DNA from 4 places in the Sphingobium sp. WTD-1 genome. Region 1 is predicted to be linked to each of the others. Evidence: riboswitches for the same ligand, from Rfam matches in the RefSeq annotation. Region 1 holds a riboswitch; each other region holds the start of a gene.
What was found. A riboswitch is a leader RNA that binds a small molecule or an ion and turns the genes downstream of it on or off. The one in region 1 is predicted to bind cobalamin.
Positions count from the first base shown of each region.

Region 1 (3,725 bases):
CATGGGCACGGCCGAGAACTGGACCGGCCTGTTCGCGCCGGGCGAGCGGGTGCGGCTGCGCATCATCAACGCGTCGGCGATGACCAATTTCAATGTTCGCCTGCCCGGCCTGCCGATGACCGTCGTCCAGTGCGACGGGCAGGATGTCCAGCCGGTCGAGACCGACGAGTTCCAGATCGGCATTGCCGAAACCTATGACGTGATCGTCCAGCCCGGCGAGGCGAAGCCCTATGCCCTGATTGCCGAGGCGATCGATCGGTCGGGCCTGGTCCGCGCCACCTTGGCGCCGCAGCTCGGCATGGTCGCGCCGGTGCCGGATCGGCGCGCCCGGCCGCTGCTGGGCATGAAGGACATGGGCATGGACATGGGCGGCATGGACATGGGTCACGGTGGCGTGATCGACCTCAGCCAGCCGGCCAATGAAAGCATGTCCGGCCACGCCATGAAGATGCGCGACAAGTCGGTCGCGCCGGGCGTGAAAATGGGGCCGGGCGTCGCCACCCTGTCGCCGATGCCGGCCGATCGCACCGCCGACCGGCCGACGGGGCTGGAGCATGTCGACCATCGCGTGCTGACCTATGCCGATCTGCGGTCGCTGACACCGAACACGGACCTGCGCACGCCGACCCGATCGCTCGACATCCACCTGACCGCGAACATGGAACGATACATGTGGTCGTTCGATGGGGTGAAGCTGTCGGAAGGGGCGGAGCCGATCGCCTTCCGGCATATGGAGCGGGTGCGTGTGACCCTGATCAACGACACGATGATGCCGCATCCCATCCATCTGCACGGCCATTTCTTTGAACTGGTGACCGGCGAGGCGGCGCATAATCCGCGCAAGCATACGGTGAATGTGCTGCCCGGCGGCAAGCTGAGTTTCGACCTTACCGCCGATGCGCTGGGCGACTGGGCGTTCCACTGTCACATGCTGATGCACATGCATGCCGGGATGATGCGGGTCGTGACGGTCCGCCACGGGGAGGACGCTGCATGAAGGCGCTCGCATTCCTTCTGCTCGCCGCCGCCGCGCCGGTGCAGGCCCAGACGATGGTCCCCCAAATGGACCATAGCCAGATTGACCACAGCCAGATGGATCATGGGGCAATGGGCCATGAGATGTCGGCTACCGACGCAGCGATCCCGCAAGGCACGCTGCCGCCAGTGCCGACCGACCATGCCGCCGACGCGCTCTATGACCCGGCCGCCATGGCCCGCGCCCGCGCGGCGATGACCGCGGAAGGGGGCGGCATGACCTATTCGCAATGGATGCTCGATCGGCTGGAATATCGCGCCGGCAAGGGCGCGGACGGCTATGCCTGGGAGGGCGAGGGCTGGATCGGCGGCGACATCAACCGCTTCGCGGTCAAGAGCGAGGGCGAGGGGGCGTTCGGCGGATCGCTCGAACGGGCCGAGGTGCAGGCGCTCTACAGCCGGGCGATCGACCCCTGGTTCAACCTGCAGGCGGGCGTGCGGCAGGATTTCGGCGAAGGGCCGGACCGCAGCTATGCGGTAATCGGCATCGACGGCCTGGCGCCCTACTGGTTCGAAGTCGGGGTCGAAGCCTTCCTGTCGACCAGGGGCGACGCCCATCTGCGGCTGGAGGCGAGCTATGACCAGCGTATCACCCAGCGGCTGATCCTGCAGCCCGCCGCCGAGTTCAATCTGGCGGCGCAGGATGTGCCCGAACTGGGGATCGGCGCCGGCCCGTCCGACATCGAGCTGGGGCTGCGGCTGCGCTACGAGATTGCCCGCGAGTTCGCGCCCTATGTCGGCGTCAATTGGGAGCGCAAGCTGGGCGACACGGCCGACCATGCCCGTGCCGCCGGCGACAAGCCGTCGGCCACCAGGCTGGTGATCGGCCTGCGCGCCTGGTTTTGAGAGGCGCTTGCAGGTCGCCTGATATTCGATTATCGATCCCGCCGATCCCGCGCCGCACGGCATGGGATCATGATCGCGCCGGTGTCCCGAAAGGGGCTTAATAGGGAATGCGGTGCGGATGGCCCTCTCATGCAGGGTGTCGTCCAAATCCGCAGCTGTCCCTGCAACTGTAAGCGGTGAGCGCGATGTACATGTGCGGACGGCAGAATGCCCGATCCGCCAGCCACTGGGCCGGACGCTAAATCCTGCGAGGCCTGGGAAGGCCGTGCATCAAGCGATGACCCGTGAGCCAGGAGACCTGCCGGCGTCTGGTCGCTCTTGCCTTGGTCCAGGGGATGGCCGCGGCACGGTACCTTCCGTCTGAGCGACGAACGAGCGGCTGGGGCCGCTGCGACGACGCGCGTCGGTTGCCCTTGGGCGCCCGGCCGGCGCGTGTGTCGGACGTTCGCGCGCGTGCCGCTCGTGAAGGTTGCCCCCGCCCGTCGAACGCGGCGCCGGATGGGGGAATAAATGAAGTCCATTATCGTTTCGCGGGCCGCACTGGCCTTGTCCTTGTGCCTCGCATCGCCGGCTCTGGCCGATGAAGGGGAGGGCGACAGCATCGTCGTCACCGGCACCAGCCTGGAAGAGACGCTGCCGCAGCAGCTGTCGCGCTATGGCCATGCGATCGAGATCGTCACCGATACGCAGATCCGCGATGCCGCGGCGATCGACACCGCCCGCGCGCTCGAAGCGGTGCCGGGCCTGTTCATCCGGTCGCAGTCCGGGCCGTTCAGCTATGTCGACATCGCGCTGCAGGGATCGCGCGCCAAGGATGTGCTGTGGACGATGGACGGCATCCGCCTCAACAACCGCCTCTATGGCGGCACGTCGCCCAATGACACCATGGCCGCCAGCATGATCGAGCGGATCGAGGTGCTGAAAGGGGGCGAAAGCCTGTTCTACGGCACCCAGGCGGCGGCCGGCGTCATCAATGTCGTCACCCGCGATTTCAGCGACGATCTGGGCGGCCAGGTCAATGCCAGCCTCGACAGTTTTGCCGGCACCAGCCTGGACGCCTATCTGCGCGGCGCGATCGGCCAGCATCGCTTCGTGGTCTGGGGCAATCGCAGCCAGTCGGACGGCTATCGCCCCTATGACGTGATGCAGCCGAGCGCCACCGATCGCGCGCGCGGCTATGATCTCTGGTCGGCGGGCATCAAATATCAATATGATATCGCGCCGGACCTGCGCCTCAACGCGCTCTACCAGCACACCAAGGCCGATCTCGACAATATCAGCGCGACGCGGACCAAGGAGAGCCGCAACGACCGCAACGAGGAAGTGGCCAGCCTGCGCCTCGACTATACCGGCGAGGATGGCGTGCAATTCTTCCTCAAGGGCTATTTCCACGACTGGAAGACCGCCTATGTCCAGATCCGCAATCCCATTCCGGCGGGGCCGCCACAGGTCATCTACCCGGCCGGCACCTTCTGGGGCTATCAGGATTATGGCGGCAGCGCGGTGGTGCAGCTCAACATGCTGCGCGGCATCGACACGCTGATCGGCTATGATTTCCAGAGCTTCAACGGCCGCGACGACGTCCTGCTGATCGCGCCGACCGATGAACAGGTCCATGCCGGCATCTTCCAGTTGCGCACCAATGACGAATTGTCGAGCAAGGGGCGGATCGCGGCGGGCCTGCGCTACAACAAGGCGAAGGGATCGGAAAAGACGATCTGGAACGTCTCGGGTCGCTATGATGTCAGCGACGCGCTGTTCGTGGAGGCCAATGGCGGCACCTCCTTCGTGCTGCCCGACGCCTCGCAGCTTTATGGCAATGATCCCTGTTGCGAGGTCGGCAA
Region 1 is NZ_CP119127.1:1,453,594-1,457,318, forward strand. It holds gene N6H05_RS07235 (copper resistance system multicopper oxidase) at 1-997, shown strand, start outside; gene N6H05_RS07240 (copper resistance protein B) at 994-1,881, shown strand; cobalamin riboswitch at 1,944-2,201, shown strand; gene N6H05_RS07245 (TonB-dependent receptor plug domain-containing protein) at 2,392-3,725, shown strand, end outside.

Region 2 (3,725 bases), 1.7 Mb from region 1:
GCCAGGATCAGCGTCAACGGGCTTTCCGACGGCCCGGCAAGCAGGAACAGCGCACCGATTGCCGCCAGCGCCGTCACGATCGCCAGCAGCGGCAATGCCATCGGATGGAGTTCGGACAGGCCGAAATAGAGCGCGATCACCGCGCCCAGCGCCGCCGCATTGGATACGCCCAGCACGGCGGGTTCGGCCAGCGGATTGCGCAGATAGCCCTGCAATGCCGCGCCCGACAGGCCCAGCATGGCGCCGACCAGCAGTCCGATCGCCATGCGCGGCAGGCGCAGGTCGATGACGATCGCGCGCGCTACCATGTCGCCACCGCCCGCCAGCACCGCCAGGATGCGGGCCGGCGCGATCGTCACCGATCCCAGCGCGACCGACGCGATGGCCGCGACCAGCAGCAGGGCGATCAGCCCCGGCAGCAACAGAGCATGCCGCCGCCCCTTAGAAGCGGACACGCACGCCGCCATAGGCCGACCGGCCATAGGTGCCATAGCCATAGGCGGTGGCGTAATCCGCATCGAACAGATTGTCGATCCGGCCATAGACTTCCAGATGCGCGCCCACCGGGAAGGACGCGCGCAGACCAGCCAGCGCATAGCCGTCGAGCCGGCGGGTGTTGGCCGTGTCGTCATAGCTGTCGCCGACCATGGTCAGGGTCGCGCCGGTCGACAGGCCGAAGGCCCAGAGATAGTCGGCCGACAGGCTGACCGCATTGGCGGCGCGGCGCGGCAGGCGATTGCCGTCGGTGGCTCCGCCCGACCGGTCGCGCGCATCGACATAGCTGTAGGAGGCCGCCACCGTCAGCGCCTCGACCGGCTTCAGCGTCAGCGTCGCTTCCACGCCCTTGGCGCGGGTCCGGTCCAGATTGCCATAGGTGTAGGTCGCATAGTCATAGTTGATCTGGTTGCGGGTATCGCGCCGGAAGGCGGTCAGCGACAGCACCGCCTTGTCCCCGTCCAGGCTCTGGTCGAAGCCGATATCATAGCTTTTCGAGCGCTCCGGCCGCAGCGCGCTGTTGCCGCTATAAGTGTCGTAGAGCTGATAAAGGGACGGCGCCTTGAACCCCTCGCCATAGGAGAGGCGGATATTGGTCGCGCCGGCGTTCGGCGTGTAATTGGCGTTAGCGCCAAAGGTGGTCGCGCCGCCGAACTGGCTATGATCGTCATGGCGCAAGCCCCCGGTGACGGCGAGGCCGGTGAGCGGCTTCACCACCGCCAGTGCATAGACGCTGTCGATGTTCGCCTTCGCGCTCGCTATGTCGCCAAAGCCGAAATACTCATAGTCCGGCCGCTCATGCTCATAGCCGAAGATCAGCTTGGCCTGATCCACCGGGGCATAGACGCCTTCATATTCGAAGCGCAGATTGGTGCCCGAATAGCCATAGTCCGGGTCGGTGCCGCGCACGAAATAATAGTCGCGATCGTTGCGCAGCCAGGTGACGGCGGCGCGGTTGGTCAGCTTGCCGTCGAGCAGCGCCAGGTTGATCCCGGCATAGCCGACATATTGGTCCAGCTTGCTGACGTCGCTGCTGTCGGCCGGCGCGCCGAAGAAGCTGTCATAGTCGAGATCGGCATGGATATAATAACCGCGCAGGTCGAGGCTCAGAGTGTCGGAAAAGGCGATCTTCAGCTTGGCGTTGGTGGCGATATTCTCATAGCCGTCCTTCTCCACGCCGCCGAAGGACCGGCCGACCGAGGAAATGCCGTCGGTGTTGAAATAGGCGACGCCGACGCCGCCCGACACCGCGCCACGCGTGCCCGACACATCGGCCTTGGCGTTGAGCGTGTCGCTATAGCCATAGTCGGCCGAGGCATTGACCTCGAAACCCTCGCTCGGCGCGCCGGTCATCACATTGACCACGCCGCCGATCGCCTGGCTGCCATAGACCACCGAGTTGGAGCCACGCAGCACTTCGATCCGGCGGATATTGCCGGTCAGCAAATGACCGAAATCATAGCCGTCGCCGATGCCGCTCGGGTCGTTGACCTTGACCCCGTCGATCAGCACCAGCGTCTGGGTCGTCTCCGCGCCGCGCAGCGACACGCCGGTCACGCCGCCGGTGGAGCCGTTGCGGCTGAAGCGGACGCCCGGCGTGGTGGCGAGCAGGTCGACGACATCGACCGCCTGGCGCGTCCTGATCGTGTCGGCATCGATCACCGTGATCGCCTGGCCGACCTCGTCGCGCGGCTGTGCGATGCCCGAAGCGGTGACGACGATATCGTCATCCTGGGCCAGTGCCGGCGTAGCGGCCAGCAATGCGATCAGCGAAATCCCCAACATCTTCATTTTATCGTCCCCCGGCGTCCGTCGATTTGGAACCGGGGCGTCCGCACAAGCGGTCGCTGCATGGGGATCGGGAAGACGCCAGCGCCCCGCCCCACGCACCGATGCGGCCCCGGCCGCCATGGGCGTCGCTCGACGGAAACACCGCGCCATGGCCATCCCCTGGGCCAGGGCAAGAGCGACCAGACGCCGGCAGGTCTCCTGGCTCGCGGGTCAGGGCAGCGATGCGCCAGCCTTCCCGGACTCGTCCGTCCAGTGGCCGGTTCCGGCCCTCCCCTTTTGAAGAGCCTGGGAACCCTGCGCATCGCGCTCACCGCTTACAGTTGCAGGGACAGCCGCGGATTTGGAAGGGCTGCGCCCCCCCCGCACCGCATTCCCGTTTTCAGCCCTTGCGGGCACCGGCGCGATCATGCGCGTCCGGGGCTTTTGACCGCCCCGGCGCGCGGCCCCCATAAGCCAAAGCACAAGCCCTGCCAAGCGGGCCAGGATCGCCCCGGCGGATCGTTGCGCGGCGCCGGCGGGCGGCTATGCAGGGGCCTCTTGCCGGGAGACGCCACATGACCGATTCGCTTGCCATCACTGCCGCCGACGTCGCCGATGCCGCGCGGCTGATCGCGCCGGCGGCGGTCCGCACCCCGCTGATCGAGAATGCCGCACTCAACGATCATTGCGGCCGGCGGGTGCTGGTGAAGTTCGAGGGCGCCCAGCATAGCGGATCGTTCAAGTTCCGCGGCGCCTATAACCGCCTCGCCCGGCTGAACGATGCGGAACGGGCGGCGGGCGTCGTCGCCTGGTCCTCGGGCAATCATGCCCAGGGCGTCGCCTTTGCCGCACGCCTGCTCGGCATACCGGCAACGATCGTGATGCCGGCCGATGCCCCGGCGATCAAGACCGCCAACACGCGTGCGATGGGGGCTGAGGTCGTCCCCTATGACCGCTTCACCCAGAGCCGCGAGGCAATCGCCACCGCCCTTGCCACCGAACGCGGCGCCACCCTCGTCCCCTCCTTCGACGATCCCTTCATCATCGCCGGCCAAGGCACGATCGGCCTCGAAATATTGGAGCAGGCCCAGGCCGCCGGCGCCGACCTCGCACAGATTCTCGTCTGCTGCGGTGGGGGCGGGCTGGTCGCGGGCACGGCCACGGCGGTCAAGGCCGCCCGCCCCGACATCAGCGTCTATGCCGTCGAACCCGCCGGCTTCGACGACACGGCTCGCTCGCTCGCCAGCGGCGTGCGGGAAAGCGTCTCGCCCGACGCACGCAGCATCTGCGATGCGCTGCTGGCGCCCAGCCCCGGCACGCTGACCTTCCCGATCAACCACGCCCTGCTCGCCGGTGGCCTGGTCGTCAGCGACGATCAGGTGCGCGACGCGATGCGCTTCGCCTTCACCACGCTCAAGCTGGTGGTCGAACCAGGCGGCGCAGTGGCCCTCGCCGCCATG
Region 2 is NZ_CP119127.1:4,831,897-4,835,621, forward strand. It holds gene N6H05_RS23985 (FecCD family ABC transporter permease) at 1-455, opposite strand, end outside; gene N6H05_RS23990 (TonB-dependent receptor plug domain-containing protein) at 442-2,286, opposite strand; cobalamin riboswitch at 2,458-2,701, opposite strand; gene N6H05_RS23995 (threonine ammonia-lyase) at 2,841-3,725, shown strand, end outside.
Region 2: another riboswitch for cobalamin. It lies ahead of N6H05_RS23990 (TonB-dependent receptor plug domain-containing protein); the one in region 1 lies ahead of N6H05_RS07245 (TonB-dependent receptor plug domain-containing protein).

Region 3 (3,725 bases), 810 kb from region 1:
ATCTGCGCATATTGCAGGCGCTGCGGCAGGATTTTGGCGCCAGCGAGGATCAGGTGCAGGGTTGGATCGCGCGTTGGATCGGCGAGGGCTTCGCCGCGCTCGAAACGCTGGTTGCGCGCCATGGCGGCCGTTTCGCCTTCGGCGACAGCCCCAGCTTCGCCGACTGCCATTTCGTGCCCCAGCTCTACAATGCCCGGCGCTTCGGCGTCGACCTGACGCCCTTTCCGCGGCTGTGCGCCGTGGACGCGGCGGCATGCGCGCTCCCCGCCTTTGCCGCCGCGCACCCCGATCGCCAGCCCGACGCTAACGCATGAACGACAGGGACACGCGCCTGTTCGCGACGCCGGCGGGAGTGCGCCTCTGCCCGATCGACCAGATGGCCGATGGCAAGGCGCGCAATTTCGTGCTGCAGATGCGGGCCGGCCGCTTCCATGGCTTTGCCGTGCGGGATGGCGATCATGTCGCCGGCTTTGTCGACCAATGCCCCCATGCCGGCCTGCCGCTCGCCCAGCAGCTCGATGATTATCTGACCCCGGATGGCAGCCATATCCGCTGTAGCTGGCACGGCGCCATTTTCCGCCGCGAAGATGGAGTCTGTGTCGGCGGGCCGTGCGTCGGCCAGCGCATTGCGCCCTGGCCGCTCGCCATCGCCGATGGCTGGATTGTCACCGCTGCCCAAAGCGACTAGGAACCGGCCCAGGGACGGCGCTTCGCATCGTCCCGACATGATCGCGCCGGTGCCCCCACGGGGGCTTAAAATGGGAAGGCGGTGCGGATGCCATGGCATCCAAGTCCGCAGCTGTCCCTGCAACTGTGAGCGGCGAGCGTGATGAACAAAGCTGTCCCCGATGCGGGATCAGCAGCCACTGGGCCGGACGCTAAATCCTGCGAGGCCTGGGAAGGCCGTTCCTCCCGCTATGACCCGCAAGCCAGGAGACCTGCCGGCGTTTAGGTCGCTCTTGCTTTGGTCCAGGGGATGGCCGGGGCACGGTGTTCCGTCTGAGCGACAGGTTGGCGGCTGGAGCCGCGCGGTCACGCATCTGCGGGCGAACAAGCGCCCGTCCGCGATGCGGGCCGGCCGTGCGTGCGCGCCCGGTTTGCTCCCGCCCCGGTTGCTCCGGCGCGCGAGTATTTGTCATGGCCAACACTGCATCTGCCAAGATTCCGACCACCGTCATCACCGGCTTCCTGGGCGCGGGCAAGACCACGCTGATCCGCCATCTGCTGGAAAATGCGAAGGGGCGCCGCCTCGCCCTCATCATCAACGAATTTGGCGATGTCGGCGTCGACGGCGAACTGGTGAAGGGCTGCAACGACGCCGCCTGCCCCGAAGAGGATATCGTCGAGCTGGCCAATGGCTGCATCTGCTGCACCGTCGCCGACGATTTCCTGCCGACCATGACCGCGCTGCTCGACCGGCCGAGCCCGCCCGACCATATCATCATCGAAACGTCGGGGCTGGCCCTGCCCAAGCCGCTGGTCAAGGCGTTCCAGTGGCCCGACATCCGCACCCGCGCCACGGTGGACGGCGTCGTCGCGCTGATCGATGCCGATGCGGTCGCCGCCGGCCGTTTTGCCACGGACGAGGCGGCGCTGGCCGCCGCGCGAGCCGCCGACCCCAATCTGGACCATGACAGCCCGCTGGAGGAATTGTTCGAGGATCAGCTCGCCTGTGCCGACATGGTGGTGCTGAACAAGAGCGACCTGGTCGATGCCGACACGCTGGCCGCGGTCGAGGCGCAGGTCGATGCCGAGACGCGGCCTGGCGTGAAGATCGTCCGCGCCGCCCATGGCGCGGTCGACATCGGCGCGCTGCTGGGCATCGTCGCGGCGGCGGAGGATGATCTCGACGCCCGCCCCTCCCACCATGAGGCGGAGGGCGAGGATCATGATCATGATGATTTCGACAGCTTCGTCGTCGACGGCGATGCCGTGGCCGATCCCGACACGCTGGTGCAGGCGCTGTCCGCGCTGATCGCCCGGCATGACGTGCTGCGCGTCAAGGGCATGGTCGCGGTCGCCGGCAAGCCGATGCGCCTCGTCGTGCAGGCGGTCGGCCCGCGCATCCAGCATTTCTTCGACCGCCCCTGGCAGCCGCAGGAAGCGCGCCGCACCCAGCTGGTGGTGATCGGCCAGAAGGGGCTGGACCGCGCCGCGATCGAAGCCGACATCCAGGCCGTGCTCGGCTGATGCATCTTCTGTCCGCCACGCCGGGAACGATCAGCGACGGCGAGGAGGCGATCGACCTCGACCAGCCGCCCGGCGACATCGTCATCCTGACCGTGGCGGACAGCGACCTCGCCTGTTTCGCCGCCGCCGCCGCGCGCCTGCCCGATGATGCGCCGAGCGTGCGGCTGGCCAATCTACTGCAGCTCAAGCACCCCTATTCGGTCGACCTCTATGTCGAGAAGGTGATCGCCAGGGCGCGCTTCGTCTGCGTCATCCTGCTCGGCGGCAAAAGCTATTGGCCCTATGGCGTGGACGAGATTGCGCAGGTCGCGCGCGAACGGGGCATCGCCTTCGCCGCGATCGCCGACGGGCGCGAGGGCGACGCGGCGCTGGACCTCGCCTCCACCGTGTCGGCGGCGATGCGCGAGCAGTTGCGCGACTATCTGCGCCAGGGCGGCACCGCCAATGCGCTGTCCTTCCTGCGCTGCGCCGCCCGGCTGATCGGCGCGGATGCGGGCGAGCCCGACCATCCGCTGCCGATCGCCGATGCGGGCCTCTATCTGCCCGGCCATGACCGGCCCGGCGTGGCCGAACTGCGCGCGACCTGGGTCGAGGGGCGGCCGGTGGCGCTGCTGATCTTCTATCGCGCGCTGGTGGTCGCGGGCACTCTGAGCGCGGTCGATGCGATGGTCGCGGCGCTTGGCGCGCGCGGCTTCAACGTCGCCGCCGTGCATGTCCGCGCGCTGCGCGAGCCGTTCGTGCGCGACTGGCTCGGCGGGCTGCTGGCCGACATCGCGCCCGACATCATCGTCAATGCGACCAGCTTCGCCGCCTCCTCTTCGTCCGAGCCGCGCGTGCCGGGCATATTGGAACAGGCCGACTGCCCGATCCTGCAGACCGCCTTTGCCGGGGTCGAGGAAGGCAGCTGGCGCGGGTCCGCCCGTGGCCTTGGCCCGCGCGACCTGGCGATGAATGTCGCCCTGCCCGAAGTGGACGGCCGCCTCTTCACCCGCGCCGTTGCCTTCAAGGCGGCCGAGCGGTTCGATGAACGCACCCAGTGCGGCATCGTCGTGCCGCGCGTCGCGCCGGACCGGGTTGCCTTCGTCGCCGATCTGGCGCGCAACTGGGCGGCACTGCGCCGCACTGCGCCGACCGAGCGCCGGGTCGCGCTTGTGCTGGCCAATTATCCCAATCGCGACGGGCGGATCGGCAATGGCGTCGGCCTCGATACGCCGGCCAGCGCCGCCGCGATCCTGTGCCGGCTGGGCGAGGCCGGCTATGCGATCGACGACGCCCCGCGCGACGGCGCTGCGCTGATGCGGCTGATGACCGGCGGCGTCACCAATGACCGGGCGTCGATCGGCCGGCCGGGCGAGGTCAGCCTGTCGCTCCATAGCTATCGCGCCGCCCTTGCCGCCCTGCCGGCCAGCGCGCGCAACGCCATGGTCGATCGCTGGGGACCGCCCGAGGCCGATCCCTTCGTGCGGGACGGCGCCTTTCGCCTTGCCGTCCATCGCTTCGGCCATGTCGCGATCGCGGTGCAGCCGGCGCGCGGC
Region 3 is NZ_CP119127.1:647,398-651,122, forward strand. It holds gene maiA (maleylacetoacetate isomerase) at 1-314, shown strand, start outside; gene N6H05_RS03335 (Rieske (2Fe-2S) protein) at 311-688, shown strand; cobalamin riboswitch at 719-960, shown strand; gene cobW (cobalamin biosynthesis protein CobW) at 1,138-2,190, shown strand; gene cobN (cobaltochelatase subunit CobN) at 2,190-3,725, shown strand, end outside.
Region 3: another riboswitch for cobalamin. It lies ahead of cobW (cobalamin biosynthesis protein CobW); the one in region 1 lies ahead of N6H05_RS07245 (TonB-dependent receptor plug domain-containing protein).

Region 4 (3,725 bases), 830 kb from region 1:
CGCGCTGCCGGCATGGCGATAGAAATGGTCCCTGCGAAAGCCGAGACCCACCAGGAACATGTAGAGGCCGATCCCGATCTGGGCGGCGATATAGAGGATGGGCTTCGTCTCGGCCGGAAAGATCAGGGACTGGGCCTGAGGCGCCACGAGACCGAAGAAGGACGGGCCAAGCAGGATGCCGGCAATCATGTCGCCGATCACCCGCGGCTGATGAAAGTACGTGCCCGCCAGCCAGCCTACCAAACGGCAGGTACCAAGTATGACAACCAGCTGTAACGCCAATGCCGCGCCTACATGGACGATATCCATGCCCCTCCTTAACCCCATGCACCGTTCTTCGGGAATCCCACCTCCCGAGACGCATTCTCAATATGAAGAATGGCATGATGCAGAATTGGGACAAGTGTTTTTCGCAGCTCTGCGATCGATTGGCCGATGTGCTTGGCTTGTGCAGGCTTTTCGATTATTGGCCAGCCTGTGCTTCGGGAGCAATCCTGGTGCACATGAAAGCGCCGGTGTTCCGCAAGGAACCTAATCGGGAATGCGGTGCGGGGCTTTGCTCCAAATCCGCGGCTGTCCCTGCAACTGTAAGCGGATAGCGCGACATGCACGCCCATTGGGGCAGCCACTGGACAGCCATAAGCCGGTCCGGGAAGGCGCATGTCGGGCAACGACCCGCAAGCCAGGAGACCGGCCGGCGCTTTGTCGCTCTTGTCCTGGTCCAGGGAATGGCCATGGCACGGTCCTTCTCCGTCTGGGCGACGAAGCTGTGCGGCTGGGGCTGCACGCTCGCGCGTCGACGGGTGCTGCTCGCGCCTGCCCGCCTTTGCGCGTCGACCGGTGCTGCCGGCAAGCCCCCGCCATGTTCGTCGTCGCGCGCCAGCGCCGTTCCCCCAGCGGGACGGCCGGGAGAGAGGCATGGCTATTGTCAGGGGCTGGTGCCCGGATGCCTGGCGGCCGATGATGGCCGGCGACGGCCTGTTGCTGCGCGTCAAGCCGCCATTGGGCCGGCTGGCCCGTGACCAACTGATCAGCCTGGCGGCATTGGCCCGCACCCATGGCAACGGTCAGATCGATCTCACCCGCCGCGCCAATCTCCAGTTGCGCGGCCTGGATGAACGCAGTTGGCCCCGGCTGCGCGATCACCTGATCAACCTGCGCCTGGTCGATGCCGATGCGGAAGCTGAAACAGCCCGGAACCTGATGATCGCACCGGGCTGGCGCGCCGGCGACGACAGCGACCGGCTCGGGCGGGCGTTGCTCGCTCGCAGTCATGAATGGCCGCGTCTGCCTGCCAAGGTCGGCGTCATCATCGATGCGGGCCCGGCACCCATGCTCCACGGCGAACCGGGCGATTTCCGGATCGAACGGGGCATGGGTGGGAGGCTTATCCTGCGCGCCGACGGCCGGCATGCCGGCATGCCCTTGACTCGCGATCGTGAAATCGACGCATTGCTCGCCTTGGCACACTGGTTCGTCGAGAGCGGCGGCTCGGCGGCGGGACGCATGGCCCGCCACGCAGTCCCCTTGCCCGCATGGGCCGTTGGCACAGTCATGCCTACCGCACCCTCGCCAGCACCCATGCCCGGACGATGGGCCGGCGGCCTCGCCTGCGCCGTCGCCTTCGGCCGCATCACCGCAACAGCGCTGGAACGACTGGGCGACCAGCCGGGCTGGACCGCACTTCGCCTGACGCCATGGCGCATGATTCTGGTGGAAGGGGATGTAGAGGGCATCTTGCCCCCCGGCCTGTCATGCGATCCCACCGATCCGCTGCGCCATGTGGATGCCTGCCCCGGCTGTCCCGAATGCCCGCAGGCCAGCGTCGAGACCCGCATGCTCGCATGCCGGCTCGCCCCCCATGTTGCTGGCCGGCTCCATGTCTCGGGCTGCACCAAGGGCTGCGCGGGCATAGCCCCGGCCGATGTCCTGCTTACCGGCCACGATGGCCGCTACACCCTTAGTTTCCCGACCACCGACGCTGCCGCGCCGGCACGGACCGCCCTCTCCATCGCCGACATCCTGGCCCATTTCGGAGCGCATTGATGCCCCATGACTATGAAAGGGACGGCAGTGCCATCTATCGCCAGTCCTTCGCCACCATCCGCGCCGAAGCGGACCTGACCGGCTTTTCTTCCGATGAGGAACCGGTGGCCGTCCGCATGATCCATGCCGCCGGGATGGTCGATCTGGTGCATCATATCCGCTTCTCGCCCGGTTTTGCACAGGCGGCGCGCAACGCATTGGCGGCCGGCGCCCCGATCCTGTGCGATGCACGCATGGTGTCGGAAGGGATTACGCGGACGCGCCTGCCGGCCGACAATCCAGTCATCTGCACGCTCAACGACGACGCCGTCCCGGGCATGGCCAGCACGATCGGCAATACCCGATCGGCGGCGGCGCTGGAGTTGTGGCGTCCATATCTGGCCGGCGCGCTGGTCGCCATCGGCAACGCCCCAACCGCCCTCTTCCATCTGCTCGACATGCTGGAAGCAGCCGACTGCCCACGCCCCGCCGCGATCATCGGCTGCCCGGTCGGCTTCGTCGGCGCCGCAGAATCGAAGGCCGCCCTGTGGCAGGGCGCCCCGGTGCCGTGCGGCATTGTCGAGGGCCGGCTGGGCGGCAGCGCGATTACCGTCGCGGCCGTCAACGCGCTTGCGAGCCGCGCGGAATGAGTAGCACCATGGGCCGGATATATGGCGTCGGGCTTGGTCCGGGCGCGCAGGATCTGCTGAGCGTGCGCGCCGATCGGCTGGTGCGGGACACGCGTCACATCGCCTATTTCCGTAAGGCCGGCCGCCCCGGCCAGGCGCGCGGCATCGTCGCGGACATGCTGCGCAACGATGCGGTCGAACTGGCAATGGAATATCCCGTCACGACCGAAATCCCGCTGGATGATCCGCGCTACAATGCCCGGATGTCGGTCTTTTATGCCGACTGTACCGATCGGCTGCTGGCGATCGCGCGGGCCGGCGAGGATGTCGTGGTCCTGTGCGAAGGCGATCCCTTCTTCTACGGCTCCTTCATGCATCTGCACAGCCGGCTGTTGGGCCATGCCCCGGTCGAAGTGGTGCCCGGAATCACTGGGATGGCCGGTGCCTGGCATGCCACCGACATGCCCTTCACCTGGGGCGACGACGTGCTGACCGTCGTCATGGCCACCCTGCCCGAGGAGGAACTGGTACGGCGCATTCGCGATACCGATGCACTGGTGGTGATGAAAATCGGACGCCATCTGGCAAAGCTTCGCCGCGCGGTCATGGCTGCTGGGCGGACCAATGCAGCCTGGCTGGTCGAACATGCCGCCATGCCGGGCCAGCGCGTCACCCGCCTGGCCCAGGCCGATCAGGTTACGCCCTATTTTTCGATCCTGCTGATCCACGGCCAGGGGCGCCGGCCATGAGCGGCTGGATCGCAGTCGTTGGCCTTGGCCCCGGCGACGATGATCTGGTGACGCCTCAGGTCCGCGCTGCACTGGATGCCGCGACCGACCTAGTCGGCTATATTCCCTATATCGCGCGCGTCCAGCCGCGGCCCGGTCTGGTCCTCCACCCGTCCGACAATCGGGTTGAACTGGACCGGGCGGCACTGGCCCTCGATCTGGCAGCACAAGGGCGCAGGGTGGCGCTGGTGTCCTCGGGCGATCCCGGCGTGTTCGCCATGGCATCCGCCCTGTTCGAGACGCTGGAAGCCGGCCCGGACCGCTGGCGCATGCTCGACATCCG
Region 4 is NZ_CP119127.1:628,171-631,895, forward strand. It holds gene N6H05_RS03225 (cation:proton antiporter) at 1-309, opposite strand, end outside; cobalamin riboswitch at 497-713, shown strand; gene N6H05_RS03230 (ferredoxin-like domain-containing protein) at 919-2,046, shown strand; gene N6H05_RS03235 (precorrin-8X methylmutase) at 2,046-2,675, shown strand; gene cobI (precorrin-2 C(20)-methyltransferase) at 2,684-3,403, shown strand; gene cobJ (precorrin-3B C(17)-methyltransferase) at 3,400-3,725, shown strand, end outside.
Region 4: another riboswitch for cobalamin. It lies ahead of N6H05_RS03230 (ferredoxin-like domain-containing protein); the one in region 1 lies ahead of N6H05_RS07245 (TonB-dependent receptor plug domain-containing protein).